Kineosporia succinea: one gene and its partner. The protein of the gene in region 1 binds, or shares a complex with, the protein of each later gene. Links are inferred from orthologs where the notes say so. Each region holds a gene or a part of one and is shown in the gene's direction. Other genes may lie near its edges. The genes, in order: tig and rpsG.

Evidence for each region.
Region 2: the proteins of tig (region 1) and rpsG are in contact, whole or in part, in a crystal structure (PDB 3GTY), measured with the Thermotoga maritima proteins. The link is inferred for Kineosporia succinea from one-to-one orthologs. Residues at the interface, in WP_004081061.1 of Thermotoga maritima: Glu122, Val124, Val129, Leu130, Tyr133, Glu188, Gly259, Ile262, Tyr263, Glu266, Ser270, Glu273, Gln274, Glu277, Arg308, Gln311, Ile312, Ser315, Tyr316, Glu325, Arg329, Arg336, Leu363, Phe366, Trp367, Arg373, Leu377, Arg381, Leu384, Glu387; in WP_004081843.1 of Thermotoga maritima: Lys34, Lys52, Lys55, Glu59, Arg62, Gln63, Glu66, Asn67, Lys69, Val71, Arg95, Ala109, Lys110, Lys111, Gly112, Arg113, Pro114, Glu117, Glu121, Ile124, Ala125, Tyr127, Asn128, Asn129, Thr130, Gly131, Lys135, Asp139, Arg142, Met143.

What each region holds. Positions count from the first base shown.
Region 1 is NZ_JAUSQZ010000001.1:4,129,423-4,138,237, forward strand. The notes cover bases 4,045-7,009. They hold tig (trigger factor), read left to right. Parts: upstream 4,045-4,827; coding sequence 4,828-6,192; downstream 6,193-7,009. Other genes in these bases: J2S57_RS17855 (ATP-dependent Clp protease proteolytic subunit), read left to right, coding at 6,634-7,009. Outside these bases: J2S57_RS17815 (helix-turn-helix domain-containing protein), read left to right, coding at 1-1,041; J2S57_RS17820 (GNAT family N-acetyltransferase), read right to left, coding at 1,046-1,582; J2S57_RS17825 (YdcF family protein), read right to left, coding at 1,652-2,308; J2S57_RS17830 (hypothetical protein), read right to left, coding at 2,490-2,792; J2S57_RS17835 (hypothetical protein), read right to left, coding at 2,795-3,841; more of J2S57_RS17855, read left to right, coding at 7,010-7,209; J2S57_RS17860 (ATP-dependent Clp protease proteolytic subunit), read left to right, coding at 7,285-7,989; ATP-dependent Clp protease ATP-binding subunit ClpX, read left to right, coding at 8,108-8,815. UniProt on the Bacillus subtilis protein: Involved in protein export. Acts as a chaperone by maintaining the newly synthesized protein in an open conformation. Functions as a peptidyl-prolyl cis-trans isomerase.
Region 2 is NZ_JAUSQZ010000001.1:3,355,217-3,363,970, forward strand. The notes cover bases 1-2,904. They hold rpsG (30S ribosomal protein S7), read left to right. Parts: upstream 1-1,169; coding sequence 1,170-1,640; downstream 1,641-2,904. Other genes in these bases: J2S57_RS14675 (DNA-directed RNA polymerase subunit beta'), read left to right, coding at 1-337; rpsL (30S ribosomal protein S12), read left to right, coding at 796-1,170; fusA (elongation factor G), read left to right, coding at 1,777-2,904. Also shown: more of fusA, read left to right, coding at 2,905-3,879; tuf (elongation factor Tu), read left to right, coding at 3,943-5,139; rpsJ (30S ribosomal protein S10), read left to right, coding at 5,730-6,038; rplC (50S ribosomal protein L3), read left to right, coding at 6,053-6,724; rplD (50S ribosomal protein L4), read left to right, coding at 6,729-7,409; rplW (50S ribosomal protein L23), read left to right, coding at 7,415-7,717; rplB (50S ribosomal protein L2), read left to right, coding at 7,807-8,643; rpsS (30S ribosomal protein S19), read left to right, coding at 8,660-8,754.

The sequences.
Region 1 (8,815 bases):
GGTGCCGGTGTCCCGGCGGCCGGGCTCGCGAACGACGGCCAATCACGCTCGGGCCTCGCGAACGACGGCCAATCACCCTCGGGCCTCGCGAGCGACGGCCAGTCCCGCTCGGGCCTCGCGAACGACGGCCTGTCCAGGGCGGACGACGCGGTCGCGTCGGTCGCACCGGTCCCGGGTTCCCGGGACGACCATCACCCGGAATCGGGGGTGGACACGGAGGATTCGATGCAGACCGATGGCGCGGCCTCCGGGCCGCACCCCACCGAGACCATCTCTTCGCCGCCCGTGCCGTCGGCCCGGCGCCGCCGTTTCGGGGCTTTGGCTGTCGTGGGCGCGGTGGCGCTCGCGGTCGGCGTGCCGCTGGGCGTGCTGAACGTCGTGAACGGCTCCTCCTCGGGGACCCCGGGAGGTGACGGGGCGACGCCGGTGACCGCGCCGTCCACCGTCGGCCCCCCGGCACCGCTCGACGTGCTCGTGACCCCGTTCACCCTGTGTGCCCGCGACATCCTGGTCGACAGCACCGCCGACCAGGTGCCCCCGCCGGTCGACGTGCCGGACACCTCGGCCTGGGTGAGTGCGCTCGACGGTGTGGTGACCCACCATCACGACCTGACCGTGACGGTTCAGGGCACCGGCAACGACACGGTGGTGCTGGAGTCGCTGAACGTGCGCACCGTCGAGTCGAAGGAGACGCCGACGGCCGGGAACGTGTTCGTGCTCGGCGACGGCTGCGGGGGCAAGGTGGACACGGCGATCTTCGACGTGAACCTGGACATGCCCCAGCCGAAGCCGAGATCCGCGGCCGGTAACACACTTCCGCTGAAGACCAGCAGCAGTGACCCGGTGCAGCTGCAGGTCGCCGCGGTGGTCGAGAAGCACGACGTGAGCTGGTACCTGGAGCTGGACTGGAGCTCGGGCGGCCGGCACGGCACGCTGCGCATCGACGACCACGGAAAGCCGTTCCGCACCACGGGAGTTCCCGGACGGCCGCACTACTACTGGATGTACGACCAGCGAGAGTGGAAGTACTACCCCGACTGAGGTTCTACTGCTTCATCACCCAGACGGGCAGAGGACTGTCGAGCTCGGCGGTGACCCTCCAGCCGGCCCGCTCGTACAGGGCGACGTTGCCCGGATTGGTGGTCTCCAGGTAGGCCGGAAGATTCTGCCGGGCAGCCTCTTCCAGTCCGGCGGCCATCACGGCCCGCCCGTGCCCGCGCCCCTGGTGATCCGGATGGGTGCCGAGAACACCCAGGTAGAAGAAGGGTTCGGCGGGCAGGGCGTGGTGCACGGCGTCGTCATAGGCGCGCATCCGGGAACGGGCCGGTTCATCCAGTCGCAGTTCCGGTTTCAAGGTGATGCCCGGCGGCTCCCAGAGCGCGGCCGCGGTGCCGCCGTCCGCGATCCAGACCGTGCCGTGCCCGACGCGCTGGTCGAAGAGGTGCCCGAAGAACGCCTCCGCCCCGGCGGGGTACTCGGCGTCATCGGGAAAGGCGAGCCGCAGGAACGGGTCGGTCACGAAGGCCGCGACGAGCATGCGGACGACGGCCGGGCGGTCGGCGGGGGTGGCGACGGTGATCACGGCGTCATTCTGGCAGGGGCGCCGGTGACGTGGCCCGGACCCGGAATTGTCCTCGTCCGGGGTGGGCGCTCAGATCAGGCGGGACGTGTAACCGGCGTCGACGAGCTCGTGGAACGCGGCGCGCACCTCGTCGGGCACGGGCTGCTCCACGGCGAAACCCCGGTCGGCGTAGACCTCGATGCGCTGGGTGTCTCCCACGAGCATGCTCACCACGCGGTCGGCATCACCGATACGGGCGACGTAGTCGTCGAGCGCCAGGGGCAGGGACGCGCACTGCACGGTCCCGACCTCGGGCCACAGCTTGCGGCACGTGGCATAGGCGCGGCGCTGCTGGTAGGGACGCGTGACGAGAGTGACGGAACGGGGCTCGACTCCGCGCTCGCGCAGCAGATCCCGGCTAAAGGTGATGTTCTCGCCGGTGTTCCGGGCCCGGGACTCGACCAGGACGACCTCGTCCGGCACCCCGAGGCCGAGAGCGTGCTCGCGGTAGTGCACCGCCTCGCCACGGGGGAAGCGCTCGATGGTCGTGGGGGCGTTGGCACCGGTGAAGACGATGAACGGCACGGTGCCGCCCAGGTAGAGCTGTGCCGCGCAGGTGGCCACGCCGAGATCGTGACTGCCGAGACCGATTCCGAGGTCCGTAGGGGTCAGGACGTGGTGAAGGTCGTGGTAGTCCCACAGGACGCGAACGGCGGTACGGACGTTCGGGGGGAGCTGGGCGGTCAACGGACCTCGCTGATCGGTCGGGATGCCGGGCCGGGCGTTTCGGTAGAGCGCTCGCGAACCTGCATAACGGTCGGGATGCCGGTCGGGCTGCGAGTCAGTCGGTGTCGACGAGGACGGGGAGACATTCCCTGAATCCCGGTGCGGTATGGCATCTGTGCCCGGGCGTTGCGGGTATCGGCATTCACTTGAGGCCGTCCTCGGGATTGGCGTCGCCGTAGAATCTGGCCCAGAGTGCTTTCAGGTGATCGTGCAGTTCTTCCTGGGTGTCGAACTCCCATCCGGTTGCGCGTTCGTACTCGAGCGGGGTGATCTGGCCGTTCAGGCTCTTGGCGAAACCCTGGCGGAAGCTGGTTCTCAGAGATTCGATCTTCAGATTCTCCATCTCTTCGACGAACTCGTTTTCCCAGTTTCGGATGAGTCCGTTAATGTTCATGGCACCTGCGGAGAAATCCAGAAAGGTTTTGATGTCGGGGTCTGTGGTCACGTTCATTCCTTGGGGTCCGGATACATAGTGGTGAGATGGTATTCGCCGTCGCTGGTCCTGCGGAAGACGGCGTGGACGAATCCGTCATGAAGGTCCGACTGCTCTGGGGGAGTGCTGCCTGGTGGGTCGCCTGTCGGCCTTCGTTGAGATCCGGTGCGCCGGATCCCCTTCACCTGGTTGAGGTAGTCCGGGCCGAAGACATCCTTCAACGGGGCCCGGACCACGAATGTGCGGCGTCCTGTGGTCTGGCACTCTCTTTCCTTGGCCGAGTACTCGCTCGTCGAGCGGATGTGCTGGTCGGCCCGGATCAGTGCTTCGTCGCTCGTGAACTTGGTGGCGTTACGGCTGTACTGATGAGTGCCGCCGTGGACGCCGTCGGTGGTGGTTCCGGTCATCGGGTCGATGCCCCAGAGAGCCCGGTCGGTGAGTTGCCGGTCAGTGACCTGGGTGCCGTGGCGTTGCGGGGAATGGCCTTGGCGGCTTAGCTCTGTGATGCGTGTCCGGATCGCGGCCAGAGTGCCAGACGGTTCGCTTTCCGGTTTGCCTCCGGTTGTTCTGCCCGCGGCGGAGGATGCCAGTTCATCGGCGATGTCGTTCTGGAGCGTCGTGAGTGCCTCGGCCGACCCCTGGATCGTCTCGATCAGGCGGTGAAGGAATTCAGCGAAGTACTCCTCGCCGGTCGCGGCGAGGACGGAATGGGTTTCGGCGAGTTGAGCCAGCACCCGGTCCAGGCCGATGTCGATCTCAGACGTTGCCGCCGACAGTTGGTCGGCGACCCCCGTCAGACCGTGCTCGCCGTGCAGTTGCTGGAGGACGCTCAAACAGCGATCGGTTCGGTCAGACACTTCGGCCAGTTCTCCGGCGACCTCACCCAGGTATTCCGAGGCGGCCTCGTATCCCTGGGCCACGGAGTCCCAGCCGTGCTCCCAGCAGCTCAGCGCCCGTTCCTCCACCGCGGTGCTCGCGCCGGTGGTCTGCTCGTGGTGCTGATGCAGTGCGGTGGCGAGCGCGGACAGGGATCGCTCGATCTCCTGTGTCCGGTTCGTCACCGTCCATGACTATCGATACGTACCCGGAGAGAGCAAGGGCGTGAAGGTGCCGGGACAGGTCCTATTCAACTCACGAGCTCTCCACCCACTCTGAGCGGTAGCGCGCTGTGGTGCGACTTGGAGGTTGCCAAGGCCATGCCGGCAAGTGAGGTGCGCAAACATCCGTTCCGCTCATCGAAAGGTCAACGATGACGAGGAGATCGCGTCCAAAGCCGGGGGCGGCTTTCTCGACGCCGGAACATCTCTGGCGCTCCCTGGCGGAAACGCGCTACCTGCTGCGTTCGCCGGCTAATGCCCGTCGCCTGCTCGACAGTGTCGCCCGCGTGGAGGCCGACGACTTCGAGCACCATGACCTGATCAGCGAGAGTGGATCAGATGGTGGCCCGTGAACGGCCCGTCTGGCACGGCAGGCGATGTCAGCCTCGTGACGAAGGGCCAGGATCGGAGGCTGCCCGCCTCTGACCTGGCCCTTCGCAGCGGAGCGGGTGACCGGGATCGAACCGGCATGACCAGCTTGGAAGGCTGGGGCTCTACCATTGAGCTACACCCGCGCGGTGGAGCAGTCTGCACGATACCCGGAAATCCGGAAACCGGGCGAACGGTTCCGCCAACGTGTCGTAGCCTACTGCCTGTCACCCGGTCGGTCGGACCACGAGCACGGCCTCCATGGGTGTCGGCGGGGTGTGGCGCAGCTTGGTAGCGCGTCCGCTTTGGGAGCGGAAGGCCCCCGGTTCGAATCCGGGTACCCCGACGAGCGCAGTGATGCGCCGAACATCTGGCCTGGTCACGGGCTTGAGCGAGCTCTCGGTCACGAATAGTGGCTAGGGTGGGTCGGGCATGTCCTGCGCGCCTTCGTAGCGCGGCTAGGATGTGCCGAAGGCCATGATGCCTGTCCTGCTCCCAGGCGCGCGATCGCGCACCGGCTGCCGGGACCGACAGCTGGCCACATCGTCCTCAGTTGTCCAAAGGCCAGGAGAAGTCCCCTCGTGAAGAGCGCCGTCGAGACCCTCAACCCCACCCGGGTCAAGCTGACCGTCGAGGTGCCCTTCGACGAACTCAAGCCGAGCATGGACGCCGCGTACAAGAACATCGCGACGCAGGTCACGGTCCCCGGTTTCCGCAAGGGCAAGGTGCCGCCGCGCATCATCGACCAGCGGTTCGGCCGGGGCGTCGTGATCGAGGAGGCCGTGAACAACGCGCTTCCCGGTTTCTACTCGCAGGCCGTCGAGGAGACCGAGATCCGCCCGCTCGGCCAGCCCGAGGTCGACGTCACGTCCGTGCCCGACCCGGCCACCGGCGGTGACCTGGCGTTCACCGCCGAGGTCGACGTGCGTCCCGAGTTCGAGCTTCCCGCCCTCGACGCGGTCGAGGTCGTCGTGGACGACGTGAAGGTCGGCGACGAGCAGGTCGACGAGCGCCTCCAGACGCTGCGCGAGCGCTTTGGCTCCCTCGTCACCGTCGAGCGCCCGGCCGCCGACGGCGACTTCCTCAGCATCGACATCACCGCCTCGATCGACGGCGACGAGATCGACTCGGTCAAGGGCGTCTCCTACCGGGTCGGCTCGGGCGAGATGCTCCAGGGCATGGACGAGGTGCTCCCGGGCCTCTCGGCCGGCGAGACCACCACGTTCGACTCGCCGCTGGCCGGTGGCGACCGCGCCGGTGAGGAAGCCCACGTCACCGTCACCGTGCAGTCGGTGAAGGAGCGCGAGCTGCCCGAGGCCGACGACGAGTTCGCCCAGATGGCGTCCGAGTTCGACACGCTCGAGGAGCTGCGCGCCAGCCTCTCCGAGCAGGCCGAGCAGGAGGCGAAGTACCAGCAGGGCATCCAGGCCCGCGAGCGCCTCCTCGAGAAGCTGCTCGACGGCGTCGAGATCCCCGTGCCCGACGGCATCATCAAGGCCGAGGTCAAGCAGCACCTCGAGCAGGAGAACAAGGCGGAGGACGACCCGCACGGCGAAGAGGTCGAGGTCGAGGCCCGCAAGGCGTTCAAGGCCCAGCTCCTGCTCGACGCGATCGCCGAGAAGGAAGAGGTCCAGGTCGGTCAGCAAGAGCTGATCGAGTACCTGCTCGCCTCCGCCCAGCAGTACCGGATGGACCCGAACGAGTTCATCAAGGCCGTCGACCAGGCCGGTCAGGTGCCGTCGATGGTGGCCGAGGTCGGCCGCCGCAAGGCCCTCGCCCAGGTGCTCGAGCGCGCTTCGGTGAAGGACGAGTCGGGTAACGACATCGACCTCACCGCTCTCTTCCCGGCCACCGAGGAAGAGGCCGCCGAGGAGGCTCCCGAGGAGACCGAAGCGGTCGAAGAGGGCGCCAAGAAGGACGACCCGGCCGCGCTGCCGTCCCTCTGACGTAAGCCGAGCACGCAACCGGCACCCCACGGCTCCCGAGCCGGCCGGGGTGCCGGTTCTGCTTTCCGCGTACGGCTACCACGTCGTCCCCGGGCAATAAATCCTGGACGAGAAGTGAAAGACGGTGCGGATCCTGCCGATTGGGCACGTGTGGCGACGAGCCACCGCGCCCCGTTCCCGCGTGTCGCCTGGTCAGAGGCCATATGGCTGATGCACCGTGAGTCCGATGCGCCGACAGCGAACAACGGTCGGTAGGGGAGGATCACCGGGAGCTGGTCGCGTTAGGGTCAATGCACCGGGTGGTCACCCGGACTCCCCGGTACGCCGGGGATTGGTGCCAAGGTTTTGGGGAGCGACATCGTGAGCCACTTGATCGTTCCGGGGAGCGCCCCGGCGACGAATTCGTTCGACCAGCCGGTGGCCCGCTCGGCGTCACCCGGCATGGGTTATGACGACCACGTCTACAACCGTCTCCTGAAAGACCGGATCATCTTCCTCGGTTCCGAGGTGCGCGACGAGAACGCGAACGCGATCTGCGCGCAGATGCTGCTGCTCGCCGCGGAAGACCCGAACAAGGACATTTACCTCTACATCAACTCGCCCGGTGGCTCGGTGACCGCCGGCATGGCGATCTACGACACGATGCAGTACGTCTCCTGCGACGTGGCCACCATCGCGATGGGCCTGGCCGCCTCGATGGGGCAGTTCCTGCTGACCGCCGGCGCCAAGGGCAAGCGTTCCGCCACCCCCCACGCCCGCGTGATGATGCACCAGCCGCTGGGCGGCATCGGCGGTTCGGCGACGGACATCAAGATCCAGGCCGAGCAGATCCTTCACATCAAGAAGCAGATGGCCGAGCTGATCGCCGCGCAGACCGGGCAGACGGTCGAGACCATCACCAAGGACTCCGACCGCGACCGCTGGTTCACCGCGCAGGAGGCCCTGGAGTACGGCATCGTCGACCACGTGGTCCGTTCCGCGCGTGACGTCAGCGGTGGCGGCGGCACCGGCGTCTGAGCCCCGCTCAGGCACGCCGAACCGCCCCGTCCGACATCGATCCCACAGGCCTCAGCAAGCATCAGGAGTGACCCGATGAGCTACCCCGACCACCACGCAGGCCTGCACCTGCCGGGTTCCGGTCGCAGCGCCTCCCCGCAGGTCGCCGCGCCGAGCAGCCGCTACGTGCTCCCGAACTTCGAGGAGCGCACGGCCTACGGCTTCAAGCGGATGGACCCGTACACGAAGCTGTTCGAGGACCGCATCATCTTCCTCGGTGTGCAGGTCGACGACGCGTCCGCCGACGACGTCATGGCTCAGCTGATCGTGCTGGAGAGCCAGGACCCCGACCGGGACATCACGCTCTACATCAACAGCCCCGGTGGGTCGTTCACCGCTCTCACGGCGATCTACGACACCATGCAGTACGTGAAGCCGGACATCCAGACCGTCTGCCTGGGCCAGGCCGCCTCGGCCGCCGCCGTGCTCCTCGCGGCCGGCACCAAGGGCAAGCGCCTGGCGCTGCCCAACGCCCGCGTGCTGATCCACCAGCCAGCCATGTCCGGTGGCGACTACGGCCAGGCGTCGGACATCGAGATCCAGGCGAACGAGGTGCTGCGTATGCGCACCTGGCTGGAAGACACCATCGCGCTGCACTCCAACAAGACGTCGGACCAGGTGCAGACCGACATCGAGCGTGACAAGATCCTGACCGCTCAGCAGGCCCTGGAATATGGCCTTATCGACCAGGTTCTGGGTAGCCGCAAGGGCGCCCAGGTCTCCACCCCGTCCGGCGCCTGACACGCCGATTGAAGAGGGGTGCCGCTGACAGCGGCGTCCCAGTGGCGTTGAATGGTGCTGGGGCCGGTCGGATGCCGACGGGCGACCGCCAGCAAGCCCCCCGGAGGAAGGACTGCGCGTGGCACGCATCGGAGACGGTGGCGACCTGCTGAAGTGCTCTTTCTGTGGAAAGAGTCAGAAGCAGGTCAAGAAGCTCATCGCCGGGCCCGGCGTCTACATCTGCGACGAGTGCATCGACCTGTGCAATGAGATCATCGAAGAGGAGCTGGCCGAGGCCAGTGAACTCGGCCTGGTCGAGCTCCCGAAGCCGAAGGAGATCTTCGACTTCCTCGAGCAGTACGTGGTCGGTCAGACGCCGGCGAAGAAGAGCCTCGCTGTCGCTGTGTACAACCACTACAAGCGGATCCAGGCGGGCGAGCCCGGCCGGCGCGGTGACGAGCCGGTGGAGATCGCCAAGTCGAACATCCTCCTGATCGGGCCGACCGGCTGCGGCAAGACGTATCTGGCACAGACCCTCGCCAAGATGCTCAACGTGCCGTTCGCCATCGCCGACGCGACCGCCCTCACCGAGGCCGGTTACGTCGGTGAGGACGTCGAGAACATCCTCCTGAAGCTGATTCAGGCGGCTGACTACGACGTCAAGAAGGCCGAGACCGGGATCATCTACATCGACGAGGTCGACAAGATCGCCCGTAAGTCGGAGAACCCGTCGATCACGCGGGACGTCTCCGGCGAGGGTGTTCAGCAGGCGCTGCTGAAGATCCTGGAAGGGACGACGGCCTCGGTGCCGCCGCAGGGCGGGCGCAAGCACCCGCACCAGGAGTTC
Region 2 (8,754 bases), 780 kb from region 1 along the record:
CGACCTGATGGGTATCACCAAGGCGTCTCTGGCGACCGACTCGTGGCTGTCGGCGGCCTCCTTCCAGGAGACCACCCGCGTCCTCACGAACGCCGCCATGGAGGGCCGCAGCGACCCGCTGCTGGGCCTCAAGGAGAACGTCATCCTCGGTAAGCTCATCCCCGCCGGTACGGGCCTGCCCCGCTACCGCAACGTGCGGGTCGAGCCCACCGAGGAGGCGAAGGCCGCCATGTACGCGATGCCGGGCTACGAAGAGGTCGACTACGGCCACTTCGGTGTCGGCACCGGTCAGGCGGTCCCGCTGGAGGAGTTCGACCTCGGCCGGTACGACCGCTGAGGTATCTGAACTCATGATGTGTACCGAGCGGCTCCGCGTACCGGTTCCTGCAGAGGAACAAAACCGGCACGCGGGGCCGTTTGGATGCATGAGTGTGGGACGGGTCCGGCGTCCGGCCGGATTCGTCCGTCATCGAAGTGATGAGGCAGGGGAGAAGCCCCTGACCCGTGTGCGGGCCGTTTTGACGCTCGCGCGGGCCACCGGGTAGCCTCACAGTTCGTGCCCGAGTTCTCTTGGGCTGCCGCGCGTGCCCTCCTGACGGTCCGGAAGCTGTCAGCGTGCGATACGCGAGCGAAGCTCCCCACCCCGCGGGACGTCGCCGGGCGAAATCGCGAAGACCGCGACACGCCCGAGCGCGGGGTACGGCCGCAAGGCTGTGAGCGACGATCCGGACACGGCAACACCAGCACCACCCCGTAAGTCAGGTAGCACAAGCGAGCAGAGAGTTCGGAGAATCGGTGCCCACGATCCAGCAGCTGGTCCGAAAGGGCCGGCAGGACAAGGTCAGCAAGACCAAGACCCCTGCTCTCAAGGGCAGCCCTCAGCGCCGCGGCGTGTGCACGCGTGTGTACACGACCACGCCGAAGAAGCCGAACTCCGCTCTGCGTAAGGTCGCGCGCGTCAAGCTGACCTCCCAGATCGAGGTCACGGCGTACATCCCGGGTGTCGGTCACAACCTGCAGGAGCACTCGATCGTGCTCGTGCGTGGTGGTCGTGTGAAGGACCTTCCCGGTGTCCGTTACAAGATCATCCGCGGTTCGCTCGACACCCAGGGCGTGAAGAACCGTAAGCAGGCTCGCAGCCGTTACGGCGCGAAGAAGGAGAAGAGCTAATGCCCCGCAAGGGCCCGGCCCCCAAGCGGCCTCTCGTCGTCGACCCGGTTTACGGTTCCCCGCTGGTCACCCAGCTCGTGAACAAGATCCTGCTCGACGGCAAGAAGTCGACCGCTGAGAAGATCGTCTACGAAGCGCTCGAAGGCTGCCGTGACAAGACCGGTAACGACCCGGTCATCACGCTCAAGCGCGCGCTCGACAACGTGAAGCCGACCCTCGAGGTCCGCAGCCGCCGCGTCGGTGGCGCGACCTACCAGGTTCCGGTCGAGGTCAAGGCCGGCCGTTCCACCACGCTGGCCCTGCGCTGGCTCGTGGGCTACTCGCGCGCCCGTCGTGAGAAGACCATGACCGACCGCCTGATGAACGAGATTCTCGACGCCAGCAACGGTCTCGGTGCAGCGGTCAAGCGTCGCGAGGACACCCACAAGATGGCGGAGTCCAACCGCGCGTTCGCTCACTACCGCTGGTAATTCAGCAGGTAGTCATCTACCCACCACTGCGGCCGCCGCGACCCGGCGGCCACAGTGGCGCCGGGAAAGCCCCGGCAGTACGGCACTGCGGGAAATTCCCCGGCGGAACACAAACCTCATGAGAGAGGCGATCGGCGTGGCACAAGACGTGCTGACGGACCTGAACAAGGTTCGCAACATCGGCATCATGGCTCACATCGACGCCGGCAAGACCACCACCACTGAGCGGATCCTGTTCTACACCGGGATCAACTACAAGATCGGTGAGGTCCACGACGGCGCGGCCACGATGGACTGGATGGAGCAGGAGCAGGAGCGGGGTATCACCATCACCTCCGCCGCCACCACCTGCTTCTGGGAAGGCAACCAGATCAACCTGATCGACACCCCCGGGCACGTCGACTTCACCGTCGAGGTCGAGCGCAACCTGCGCGTCCTCGACGGCGCGGTTGCCGTGTTCGACGGCAAGGAGGGTGTCGAGCCGCAGTCCGAGACGGTCTGGCGGCAGGCTGACAAGTACGACGTCCCGCGTATCTGCTTCGTCAACAAGATGGACAAGCTGGGCGCGGACTTCTACTTCACGGTTCAGACGATCATCGACCGTCTGGGTGCCAAGCCTCTGGTCGTCCAGCTCCCGATCGGTGCTGAGTCGGACTTCACCGGCGTCATCGACCTGATCTACATGCGTGCACTCACGTGGCGGGGCGACACCGGCAAGGGCGAGGCGTACGAGATCGAGGAGATCCCGGCCGACCTCCAGGAGAAGGCCGAGGAGTGGCGTCAGAAGCTCCTCGAGACCGTCGCCGAGTCGGACGAGGCGCTGCTCGAGAAGTTCTTCAGCGGTGAGGAGCTCACGCCCGAGGAGATCAAGGGCGCGATCCGCAAGCTGACGATCTCGAGCCAGGTCAACCCGATCCTGTGCGGCTCGGCGTTCAAGAACAAGGGCGTCCAGCCCATGCTCGACGCCGTGATCGACTACCTGCCGACCCCGCTGGACGTCCCCGACGTCGAGGGCCACGCGCCCAACGACGAAGAGGCCGTCATCACGCGTGCGGCCAACAACGAGGCGCCGTTCTCCGCGCTTGCCTTCAAGATCGCCTCGCACCCGTTCTTCGGGAAGCTCACCTACATCCGGGTCTACTCCGGCAAGGTGGCCAGCGGCGCTCAGCTGGTGAACTCCACCAAGGGCAAGAAGGAGCGCATCGGGAAGATCTTCCAGATGCACTCCAACAAGGAGAACCCGGTCGAAGAGGCTGCTGCCGGCCACATCTACGCGGTCATCGGCCTCAAGGACACGACCACGGGCGAGACCCTGTCCGACCCGGCGAACCCCATCGTCCTCGAGTCGATGACGTTCCCGGAGCCGGTCATCTCGGTCGCGATCGAGCCGAAGACCAAGGGTGACCAGGAGAAGCTGGGCACCGCGATCCAGAAGCTCGCCGAGGAGGACCCGACGTTCCAGGTCCGCCAGGACGAGGAGACGGGTCAGACGATCATCGCCGGCATGGGCGAGCTCCACCTGGACATCCTGGTGGACCGCATGCGCCGCGAGTTCAAGGTCGAGGCGAACGTCGGTAAGCCGCAGGTCGCCTACCGCGAGACCATCCGCAAGGCGGTCGTCAAGCTCGACTACACCCACAAGAAGCAGACGGGTGGATCGGGTCAGTACGCCAAGGTGCAGGTGACCATCGAGCCGCTGGACACGTCGGAAGGCGTGTTCTACGAGTTCGAGAACAAGGTCACCGGTGGTCGCGTGCCGCGCGAGTACATCCCGAGCGTCGACGCCGGTATCCAGGACGCCATGCAGTTCGGCATCCTGGCGGGCTACCCGCTCGTGGGCATCAAGGCCATCCTCCTGGACGGTGCGGCGCACGACGTCGACTCGTCCGAGATGGCGTTCAAGGTCGCCGGCTCGATGGTGCTGAAGGAGGCTGCCCGCAAGGCCAGCCCCGTGCTCCTCGAGCCGATGATGGCCGTCGAGGTCCGCACGCCCCTGGAGTACATGGGCGATGTGATCGGCGACCTGAACTCCCGCCGTGGCCAGATCCAGGCCATGGAGGACGTCAGCGGTGCCAAGGTCGTCAAGGCCGCGGTTCCGCTGTCGGAGATGTTCGGTTACGTCGGTGACCTGCGCAGCAAGACGCAGGGGCGCGCCGTCTACACCATGCAGTTCGACTCTTACGCAGAGGTTCCCAAGAACGTTGCGGAAGAGATCATCAAGAAGGTTCGCGGCGAGTAATCGCGCCACCAGCATTCCCGTCGAACCAAGAACAGATAACAACCCGTCCGACAGGAGGACCCCGTGGCGAAGGCGAAGTTCGAGCGGACTAAGCCGCACGTCAACATCGGTACCATTGGTCACATTGACCACGGTAAGACGACGCTGACGGCTGCGATCAGTAAGACGCTGCACACGAAGTGGCCGGAGCTCAACCCGGACACGCAGGCGTTCGACCAGATCGACAAGGCGCCGGAAGAGCGCCAGCGCGGTATCACGATCTCGATCGCGCACATCGAGTACCAGACCGAGGCGCGTCACTACGCCCACGTCGACTGCCCGGGTCACGCCGACTACATCAAGAACATGATCACGGGTGCGGCCCAGATGGACGGTGCCATCCTCGTGGTGGCGGCGACCGACGGCCCGATGCCCCAGACCCGTGAGCACGTGCTGCTCGCGCGTCAGGTCGGCGTGCCGTACATCGTCGTGGCTCTGAACAAGTCCGACATGGTGGACGACGAAGAGATCATGGAGCTCGTCGAGCTCGAGGTCCGTGAGCTTCTGTCCGCCTACGAGTTCCCCGGCGACGACCTGCCGATCGTGCGGGTCTCCGCGCTGAAGGCGCTCGAGGGCGACGCCGAGTGGCAGGGCAAGCTTCTCGAGCTCATGGCCGCGGTCGACGAGTCGATCCCGGAGCCCGTGCGCGACACCGAGAAGCCGTTCCTGATGCCGATCGAGGACGTCTTCACGATCACCGGTCGTGGCACCGTCGTCACCGGCAAGGTGGAGCGCGGTGTGCTCAAGACCAACGAGACCGTCGAGATCGTCGGTATCAAGGAAAAGAGCACCACCACCACGGTCACCGCGATCGAGATGTTCCGCAAGACGCTCGACGAGGCCATGGCCGGTGAGAACTGCGGTCTGCTTCTTCGTGGCATCAAGCGCGAGGACGTCGAGCGCGGCCAGGTCGTCGTGAAGCCGGGCTCGATCACTCCCCACACGGAGTTCGAGGCCAACGTCTACATCCTGTCCAAGGATGAGGGCGGCCGGCACACGCCGTTCTACGACTCCTACCGTCCGCAGTTCTACTTCCGGACGACGGACGTCACGGGCGTCGTGAAGCTCCCCGAGGGCACCGAGATGGTCATGCCCGGTGACAACACCGAGATGAGCGTCTCGCTGATCCAGCCCATCGCCATGGAGGACGGCCTGCTCTTCGCTATCCGCGAGGGTGGTCGTACCGTCGGCTCGGGCCGCGTCACCAAGATCCTCAAGTAACACCACCGCGGCGGCGGCAGCCCTCAGGCTGTCGCCGCCGTTGTGCGTCCGGACCCGTAACGCCGTCTGTGCCGTAGTGCCGGGCGTCTCCTGCCAACTCCATCCACCCGAACTCGCATTTCGCGAAAGCGGGGGAGTGGCAGGGGAACACGGGTCCGGGCGCACTCCGGATCGTTCACCGCCGCGACCACGATTGGTCAACGGCGGGCAGGGTCTGGCACACTGGACAGGTTGCTCGCGCACCGTCGAGTCCGCTGCGCCCTTCACGGGGCCCGGATTGACCGGCACCGGGCAGTCACGACTGCAACATCGGCCCAGCCCCTGGTCCTCGTCGAAGACGTCGGACGATTCTGGGCCACGAACGCGACACGCCCGACCTCGGGGGTCGGTGTTCGCCAGCCCGACCGAAGTAGGGGTGTCAGCGTCGGATGAAGACGTGAAACACCAGTAAGGCCAGAAGTTGCACAGCATTCCTCGTTGAATGCGAGGCCCGGGACGCGGAAGCGGCCCGGGTGGACCACAGACAGTGCCGAAGGCAGTAATCGGGCCCCAACGCCTGTCGACCAAGCGAAAGAGAGCGCAGAGACGCCATGGCGGGACAGAAGATCCGCATCCGGCTGAAGGCCTACGACCACGAGGTCATCGACAGCTCGGCGCGCAAGATCGTCGACACGGTCGTTCGGACGGGTGCGACGGTCGCGGGGCCGGTGCCACTGCCGACGGAGAAGAACGTGTTCTGCGTCATCCGTTCGCCGCACAAGTACAAGGACAGCCGCGAGCACTTCGAGATGCGCACGCACAAGCGGTTGATCGACATCATCAACCCGACGCCGAAGACGGTGGACTCGCTGATGCGGCTTGACCTGCCCGCCGGCGTGGACATCGAGATCAAGCTCTAGAAGGACCTCATCTGATGACTCTCAAGACGATCAGCAAGCCGACGGTGCGAGCCGTCAAGGGCTTGCTCGGTGAAAAGCTCGGGATGACCCAGGTCTGGGACGCGAACAACCGTCTCGTCCCGGTCACCGTCATCCAGGTGGGTCCGTGCGTCGTCACGCAGGTGCGTAACGCGGAAGGTGACGGCTACCCGGGCGTTCAGATCGCGTACGGCGCGATCGACCCCCGCAAGGTCACCAAGCCGCTGGCCGGTCACTTCGAGAAGGCCGGCGTCACGCCGCGCCGTCACGTGATCGAGCTGCGCACGGCGGACGCGACCGAGTACAGCCTGGGCCAGGAGCTCACGGTGGACACGTTCGAGGCCGGCCAGACGGTCGACGTCTCGGGCACCACCAAGGGCAAGGGCTGGGCCGGTGGCATGAAGCGTCACGGGTTCAAGGGCCTCGGCGCCTCGCACGGTACGCAGCGCAAGCACCGTTCCCCGGGTTCCATCGGCGGCTGCGCCACTCCGGGTCGTGTCTTCAAGGGCACGCGGATGGCCGGTCGCATGGGTGGCGAACGTCAGACCACGCAGAACCTCAGCGTGTACGCCGTCGACGCCGAGCGCGGTCTGCTCCTGATCAAGGGTGCCGTTCCGGGGCCGCGCGGCGGCATCGTCCTGGTCCGCACCGCGGCGAAGAAGGGCTGAAACGATGGCCACCGAAACCACCACCAAGCTGAGCCTGGACGTCATCGACGGCGCGGGTGAGAAGGTCGGCTCCGTCGACCTCCCCGCCGAGATCTTCGACGTCCAGACCAACGTGCCGCTGATCCACCAGGTCGTCGTGGCCCAGCTGGCCGCGGCCCGCCAGGGCACGCACGACACGAAGACCCGCGGCGAGGTTCGCGGTGGCGGTAAGAAGCCTTACCGCCAGAAGGGCACCGGCCGCGCCCGTCAGGGTTCGACCCGCGCCCCGCAGTTCGCCGGCGGTGGCGTTGTCCACGGCCCGACGCCGCGGGACTACGCCCAGCGCACCCCGAAGAAGATGATCGCCGCCGCGCTGCGGGGATCCCTCTCGGACCGCACCCGTCACGGGCGCATCCACGTGCTCTCCGAGCTGGTCAAGGGCGACGCTCCGTCGACCAAGTCCGCCTCGAAGGCGCTGAAGGGCCTGACCGAGCGGGAGAACCTGCTCGTCGTCGTCACCCGCACCGACGAGGTCGGCAAGCGCAGCCTGTCCAACCTGGACGGCGTGCACGTGCTGCCCTTCGACCAGCTGAACGCCTACGACGTGCTCGTCGCCGACGCGGTGGTGTTCACCAAGGCCGCGCTGGACTCGTTCCTCGAGAGCCCGGTCGTCACCAAGGTCACCGCCAAGGAGGCTGCCAAGTGAGCACCATCGGAGGCGTCCACAAGGACCCGCGCGACATCCTGCTGGCGCCGGTCGTCTCGGAGAAGAGCTACACGCTCCTCGACGAGGGCAAGTACACCTTCCTGGTCGACCCGGCCGCCAACAAGACCGAGATCCGCATCGCCGTCGAGACGGTGTTCGGGGTCAAGGTCTCGTCGGTCAACACCGCCAACCGACAGGGCAAGACCCGTCGTACGCGGAACGGCCTGGGCAAGCGCAAGGACACCAAGCGCGCGATCATCACGCTGAGCGAAGGCACCATCGACATCTTCGGCGGGCCGGTCTCCTGACGCCCTGAACGTTCCCATCCGGGCCGAGAGGGCCGGATCGAGGGCGTCCGAAGACCGACATCCGAGAAACAGCAAGAGGACTGACTCACATGGGAATCCGCAAGTACAAGCCGACGACGCCGGGCCGCCGTGGTTCGTCCGTCGCCGACTTCGTGGAGATCACCCGGTCGGAGCCGGAGAAGTCCCTGGTGCGCCCGCTGACGAAGAGCGGGGGCCGGAACAACACCGGCCGGATCACCACCCGGCACAAGGGCGGCGGTCACAAGCGCGCCTACCGGGTGATCGACTTCCGCCGTCACGACAAGGACGGCATCCCGGCCACGGTCGCTCACATCGAGTACGACCCCAACCGCACCGCGCGCATCGCTCTCCTGCACTACGCGGACGGCGAGAAGCGCTACATCGTCGCCCCGACCAAGCTCAAGCAGGGCGACCGCATCGAGAACGGCCCGACGGCCGACATCAAGCCGGGTAACAGCCTCGAGCTGCGCAACATCCCGGTGGGTACCGTCGTGCACGCGATCGAGCTCCGCCCCGGTGGCGGCGCGAAGATCGCCCGCTCGGCCGGCGCCTCGGTGCAGCTGGTCGCCCGTGAAGGCCGCTTCGCCCAGCTGCGTATGCCTTCCGGTGAGATCCGGAACGTCGACGTGCGCTGCCGCGCCACCGTCGGCGAGGTCGGCAACGCGGAGCAGTCGAACATCAACTGGGGCAAGGCCGGCCGTATGCGCTGGAAGGGCAAGCGCCCGACCGTGCGTGGTGTGGCCATGAACCCGATCGACCACCCGCACGGTGGTGGTGAGGGTAAGACCTCCGGTGGTCGCCACCCGGTGAGCCCCTGGGGCCAGGCCGAGGGACGCACGCGTCGCCCCAACAAGGACAGCGACAAGATGATCGTCCGCCGCCGCCGTACCGGCAAGAAGCGCTGATAGGAGCCTTTCGAGAATGCCTCGCAGTCTGAAGAAGGGTCCCTTCGTCGACGACCACCTCCAGAAGAAGGTGGATGGTCAGAACGAGAAGGGGACCAAGAACGTCATCCG